Regions from separate parts of the Murimonas intestini genome, predicted to be linked through region 2. Evidence: a T-box and tRNA genes for the amino acid it is inferred to sense, from the RefSeq annotation. Region 2 holds a T-box; the other holds one or more tRNA genes.

The links. The T-box of region 2 lies ahead of thrS (threonine--tRNA ligase). A T-box ahead of a tRNA ligase gene usually reads a tRNA of that ligase, here a tRNA-Thr.
Region 1: it encodes a tRNA-Thr, which carries the amino acid that the T-box ahead of thrS (threonine--tRNA ligase) is inferred to sense. The anticodon was not compared.

The regions. Positions count from the first base shown of each region.
Region 1 is NZ_JANKBI010000015.1:58,345-61,615, forward strand. Features, by position in the region: gene NSB28_RS18385 (GEVED domain-containing protein) at 1-562, shown strand, start outside; gene NSB28_RS18390 (GGDEF domain-containing protein) at 732-1,901, shown strand; tRNA gene NSB28_RS18395 (tRNA-Glu) at 2,003-2,074, shown strand; tRNA gene NSB28_RS18400 (tRNA-Thr) at 2,101-2,173, shown strand; tRNA gene NSB28_RS18405 (tRNA-Ile) at 2,179-2,252, shown strand; tRNA gene NSB28_RS18410 (tRNA-Asp) at 2,275-2,348, shown strand; tRNA gene NSB28_RS18415 (tRNA-Val) at 2,390-2,462, shown strand; tRNA gene NSB28_RS18420 (tRNA-Leu) at 2,486-2,571, shown strand; partial or broken gene NSB28_RS25160 (recombinase family protein) at 3,098-3,271, opposite strand, start outside.
Region 2 is NZ_JANKBI010000004.1:303,545-306,815, forward strand. Features, by position in the region: gene thrS (threonine--tRNA ligase) at 1-1,396, opposite strand, end outside; T-box leader at 1,537-1,790, opposite strand; gene NSB28_RS09160 (aromatic acid exporter family protein) at 1,817-2,863, opposite strand; gene NSB28_RS09165 (adenine deaminase C-terminal domain-containing protein) at 3,264-3,271, opposite strand, start outside.

The DNA of each region.
Region 1 (3,271 bases), on a different contig from region 2:
ACCCTGGATCAGCCCGTATCCTCTGGGAGATATGGAGGATCAGGAGACCAGAGTCATCCTCATCAGGGGAACAGTAACATTAGCGTCTGGTGTTATTACAAATACTGCCTATGTGACAAGTGACACCCCCGATCCTGACTATACAAATAATATTGACCACAGCAGCGTTGACGTAGGTACCGGGCCAAGCGCCGATCTGGCTGTCTCTAAAACAGTCAGTTCAGGAACTGTCTGTCCATGCCGTCCTGTAGTATTCAGGATCATAGTATCTAACAGAGGACCGGATACGGCCCAGGACGTGAAGATGACAGATTTTCTGCCGTCTGTCATACAAAATGCCCACTACTCACTGAATGAAGGCAGCAGCTGGTTCCCGTGGCATGGCCAGATCAGTCTGGGAAGTCTGGCAAATGGAGCATCAGCCGTCATACTGATCAGCGGATATGTAGACCGCTGTGCTTCAGGTACCATACTGAACCAGGCCTCAGCCGCAAGCTCCACTTATGACCCTGATCCCCTGAATAATCAGGCGGTGGCTGAATTTTGTGTCTGCAGAAAATAAATGCCTGGAGAATATATACCATGAAGATATAATTGCGGGGGCGCTGTATTTTGCAGCGTCCCATTTTATAAATATGCCCAGTATAATAAGCCTCAAAAAAATACTTGTAATTTGTACACTCCTGTGATATTAATGAGATAATACCGATACTGAAAGAGTGGTACGCTTTATGGATAAAAATGCAGGGCACAGGATACACAGGCAATGGCCAGAGAAGATGGAGACAGGGTACAGGACTGCTGTGGCGGAACGTATTCTAAAGTACTTCTGGATTATCTTACTGATAGTAATAGGAATACAAATCTACAATCTGCTGTTTACACTTGCCTACACAGGATGGAAGATACATACCCAGTCAAGCAGAGTGTATATATTTTTCTACGCTATTCTTTTAGCAGTGTCTGCAGCAGGGCTGGCAGGCTGGCCATATTTCAAAAAGATAATGCCGCAGAAGGCCGGGCTTATCATCAGGCTCCAGGTTTGGTATTGCGTGATCATGCTGGCCTGGGCTCTTGGAATCACTTTATACGATCAGAGAGTTTCTGAGAATATAAGCACATACCTGATCTCGGCTCTGAGTATTTCTATGCTCTCCTATCTGACTCCGCGTCAGGCATGCATGATGTATGGCAGCGCCCAGCTGATCATGTATATCTGCCTTCCGTTTTACCAGCCTGAAGGGACCAGCAATTATGGGAGTTATGTCAATGCCTCTATTATGATCATTATGGTAGTATTCATATGTTTCTACAGATACTACAATGAACGGCGCTTCTACGAGGACAGGCAGAAGATCATGGAGCAGAACAGGCTGTTAAATGAGAAGGCGAATACAGATCCCCTTACTGGACTGCAGAACAGGGGATTCCTGGACGGGAAAATGGAAGAACTGTACAGAGAGTGCATGGCAAAAGGTGAAGTCCTGGCAGTGATGATGATAGATGTGGATGATTTTAAGAGATATAATGACACCTTTGGACATCAGGCAGGTGATAAGTGTCTGCAGATGACGGCACAGGAGCTTAAAAGATTTATTATAAATGAAGAAGAACATCTGATACGCTACGGCGGGGAGGAATTCATGTATGTCGGTGCGGTAAGAGATGAGGGGAAAGCGTTTGCCATGGCCCAGGAAATGAGGGCAGCTATAGAGGCAATGGATATCCCTTTTAAATCAGACGAAATCTCAGCTGTAACCGTCAGTATCGGTATTTACGCAGCTATCCCGGGAAGCTGTGAGAAGGAAGAAGAGTGGTTCAGCTATATTACAAAAGCAGACGATTCATTGTATCAGGCAAAGAGAACTGGGAAGAATAAAGTTGTAATGAGCAGGAGGTGAAAAGAAAAAAATTAAAAAAATCGAAAAAAAGTATTGCATTTAGCAAAGACTTATGATAATATAATTTTCGGTCACTGCTGAAGGTGATGACAACAAAATAAGGCTCCTTGGTCAAGCGGTTAAGACATCGCCCTTTCACGGCGGTAACACGGGTTCGATTCCCGTAGGAGTCATTTAAGTTTAGCAACGGCACAAAAATGCCGATGTGGCTCAATTGGCAGAGCAGCTGATTTGTAATCAGCAGGTTATCGGTTCGAGTCCGATCATCGGCTCTTTTGGACCTTTAGCTCAGTTGGTTAGAGCAACCGGCTCATAACCGGTCGGTCCTGGGTTCGAGTCCCCGAAGGTCCATTTGTTGTTAAACTTAAGATAAGGCCCAGTGGCTCAGTTGGTTAGAGCGTCGCCCTGTCACGGCGAAGGTCGTCGGTTCGAGTCCGATCTGGGTCGTTCACATGAAACATTCATGTGGCGGCAATTTCATATCCCATGGGATCTTAGCTCAGCTGGGAGAGCATCTGCCTTACAAGCAGAGGGTCATAGGTTCGAGCCCTATAGGTCCCACTTGCCACATTGCGTGGCAGAATGCCGGCGTGGCGGAACTGGCAGACGCACAGGACTTAAAATCCTGCGGGACTAATCTCCCGTACCGGTTCGATTCCGGTCGCCGGCACTTGACCATGAACAGCCGAACCATTGAGGTTCGAAAGTTCATGGTCAATTTTTATTTCTTCCAGGGCAGCATTGACCTCTTCAGGTGATCCTTCGCGGTCACAAAAATTATATACAATCACGATATAGTCATCGTATAGATATAATGAGTTGACGAAGGTGTTTATGAGCTTTGTACAAAACTCAACATCATCTATATCCCCGTTTTTAAAATTGTATAGCCAGTAGCGTGCCTGATCAGCTGTAATGTCAGGCTTTTTTATTTCTGCCTTTGCGATCTCAGCATCAAGGTCAGAGCGCTGGCTCTCTAATTCTACCAGCCTGTCTTTGGTGGTATCCGTGATGATCCCCATCTCAATGGCTTTCATAATATTGTCAAGTCCCTTCTGGATCTCCTTCCTCCTTTTATTCAGGTTGCGCAGCAGGATAGTTTCGTCATCAGCATTCTGCAGCTCAACAATTTTGCGCGCGAGAAATTCAATAAGGTCAGGCTTAAGCACGTTATTTATGGTATACCGTGCCACATACTTCTCCAAAAACTCTTTCCGGTAAGTTTTCAGCTGGCAGCAGGCGTTTTTGTTCTTACGGCCAGAGCATTTATAGTAATAATATGTTTCGCTCCTTCCGGTGCCGGAATCTCCGATGACCGTATTTTTGCAGTAGCCGCAGAATACCTTCCCGGTCAAAAGGAATTCAACCGG
Region 2 (3,271 bases):
ATACTACCCTGTGGATCATAATGGGTCTGTGTTTCTTTCCGTCAGCCCCCACATACTCTGCTTCAAATCTCAGCGGGAGCTGGAAATCCAGCTGTATCGTCCCGCACTGCCACGTCCTGCCTATGGAGTCCTCCAGATGGAAGTCTATCTTGGGTCCGTAAAAAGCCCCGTCCCCCTCATTTATAATATAGTCCATGCCAAGGGCGTCAAGAGCGCTCTTAAGCCCATCTGTAGCCAGTTCCCAGTCCTCATCGCTCCCTATGCTGTCCTCCGGCCTTGTAGAGAGCTCCACATGGTATTTAAAGCCGAATCTGCTGTATACTTCATCAATAAGGCTGATCACCCTCTTAATCTCATCTGTGATCTGTTCCTCTGTCATAAAAATATGGGCATCATCCTGTGTAAAGCAGCGCACCCTCATCAGCCCGTGCAGCTGCCCGGATTTCTCATGCCTGTGTACAAGGCCAAGCTCTCCCATCCTGAGAGGCAGGTCCTTATAGGAACGCGGCTCCATCTTATATACAAGCATCCCTCCCGGGCAGTTCATGGGCTTAATGGCAAAATCCTTCTCATCAATGACTGTTGTGTACATATTTTCCCTGTAGTGGTCCCAATGTCCCGATGTCTCCCAGAGGCTCCTCTCCAGCATCATGGGTGTGGATATTTCCACATAGCCTTCTCTCTGATGAAGCCTGCGCCAATAATCTATAAGCAGGTTCTTCAGGACCATCCCTTTAGGCAGAAAGAACGGAAAGCCCGGCCCCTCTTCCATCATTGTAAATAATCCCAGCTCTTTTCCCAGCTTTCTGTGATCTCTCAGCTTTGCCTCCTCTTCCTGCTTCAGATACGCCTCCAGTTCAGAAGACTTGGGGAAGGACGTCCCGTAAATCCTTGTAAGCATCTTATTCTTCTCATTTCCTCTCCAGTAAGCGCCAGCCACACCTGTCAGCTTGAAGGCCCTGATCAGGCTTGTATTAGATACATGGGGGCCGGCACACAGGTCCGTATATTCCCCCTGCTGGTAGAAGCTGACAGCCTCCCTGCAGGGCAGCTCCCTGATCAGCTCAGCCTTGTATTCCTCGTCTTTCTCTTCCATCAGGGCCAGGGCCTCCTCCCGGCTGGCCTCATATCTTCTGAGAGGGAGGGATTCTTTTACTATCTTCTTCATTTCCTTCTCCACATCTTCCAGATTCTCTGCTGTAAATGGAAAGCTGAATTCAAAGTCATAATAAAAACCTTTTTCAATAGACGGCCCAATGGCGCACTTTGTCTCCGGATACAGACGCTTGACCGCCTGTGCCAGAATATGGGCTGTCGTGTGCCGGAATGCCGCCCTTCCTTCCTCAGAATCAAATCCCAGTTCTTTAATTGTTCCATCCTTCATACTTACTTTCATGCTAAAATCTCCTCTTCTTCCATATTTCTCATATTTTTCTGCGGGTTCCCTGCTGAGAGCAGATAACATAAGAAAGGACTGCAGAATGAAGTTTCCAATAAAATAAAAAAGCACCCCTATAGATAGACAGATCGTCTAAATATAAGGGTGCACACTTTTCATGCACGGTTCCACCTTAACTTTTCACTTCGGATTCAAACAAATCCTATCCTTTAACGCAGGCATACGTCAGCGCCTACTCCCTCCCCCGGTCCGGCAGATCCGGAACAGTTCAGTCTTTCAGCGCAGCAGCTTAGGAATGGTTTTCGTCAGACTTTCTTCATAAGGGGCTTCCACCTGTGCTCCCTCTCTCTGGATGTTTCCGTCTGACTACTCTTTCCGTCATCGCTTTTCTTATGTTATTAATCATATTATAGCAGGTCATTTTGTTACGTCAAGGCTTTTTTCCATATCCATCTGCCAGTATACCCTGAAATGCTCTTCATTCAGCAGATCCACAAATCTCTTCTTGAAGATCAGGAATTCCTCCAGGTCCATGAGGATATGGTAGAGCATAGCCCTGCTCTCAAACTCTTCACGTGTGACAGGAAGCGGCTCTTCCCTCATCTTTTCGAATATATCCTGCAGTTTCTCAATCTGCCTGACAGGGATGTTCATTTCTTTTACATAGGGTGTCAGATATGTGATGTAATCTGATATGATCCTGGCCTGCGCAGGCAGGCTCCTTATCTTTTTCATCTCATAATGCAGATTGTGAAGTACCCCGAACTGTTTTATCCGCATCTCAAAGTACTGGATATAATATCCTGAATGTGACTGGAGATTATTGTTCTGATAATCATATGCCCTGTCCAGGAAAATCTGCAGACGTTTTTCCAGGCCGATGATATCCTCCCAGACATTTATCCTGTCCTCTTCATTCATCAGATAATGGGCAAGTTCCTCCAATATGGTCTGCAGCGCTCCTTCCGTCTCCCTCATATCCTGTATGATCCTGCTTTTCTGGGCGCTGTTGTTCTGAAACAGGTTCAAAAGCACGGCGATGGTGATTCCGATCAGTACCAGCAGGAATTCATTCAATATAAAATGCCAGGTAAAATTATGGGTGGCCAGAAAATGTGTGCCGATAACCGCATTCACAGATATGGTAGCCTTCCATCCAATAGATTCGCTTATAATGATCAGCAGAAAGATAAACAGTCCAAAGGCGATCCACTGGCTGTCCACATGCATAAATATGATTTTCGAAAGAATGACTGACATGGCAAAGGTGAGGACACGGAAAAATGACAGCTTCAGAGTCTCCCACTTGGTAGTCGCTATGGTCAGCAGCGCTATGATACCTGCCGACGATGCATATTCCAGCTGCATCCACTCTGCAATCCATATCCCGATACAGCTTCCTACAGCTATTTTCAAAGCCTGGATCAATATTTTAATAATCTCGGTTTTTCTGCCCGCTCTCAACTGATTGTCACCTCCGCCTTTCTATGGTTGTTTTTTTATTGCCTGCTAATAATCATTATAACTTGCAGATATAAACGATGTAAAGAAATTTTGGCGCTGAAATCCCCGTGATTTACGTAAAAGTTTCGCGCTGCAGCCCTGGGGATTTCCGTGCAAAATACGCAAGAAAACACCTGGCAGAACAGCGTCATTTGAACAGTAATGACTTACCTTCACCAAATATGCCGGCATATATACATACTATACCCAAAATAACCAGCTCTATTATTCTGCCTTATCCGCAACCATTTTTAAACACAGGAAAGGGAGGGCACGTCTCTACGCACTCTCCCTTTCTTATACTGCGGAGCACTTCTGCCTCCTGGTTGATTGCTTATCACTCTGTGACAAATAACACATCCTATGCCT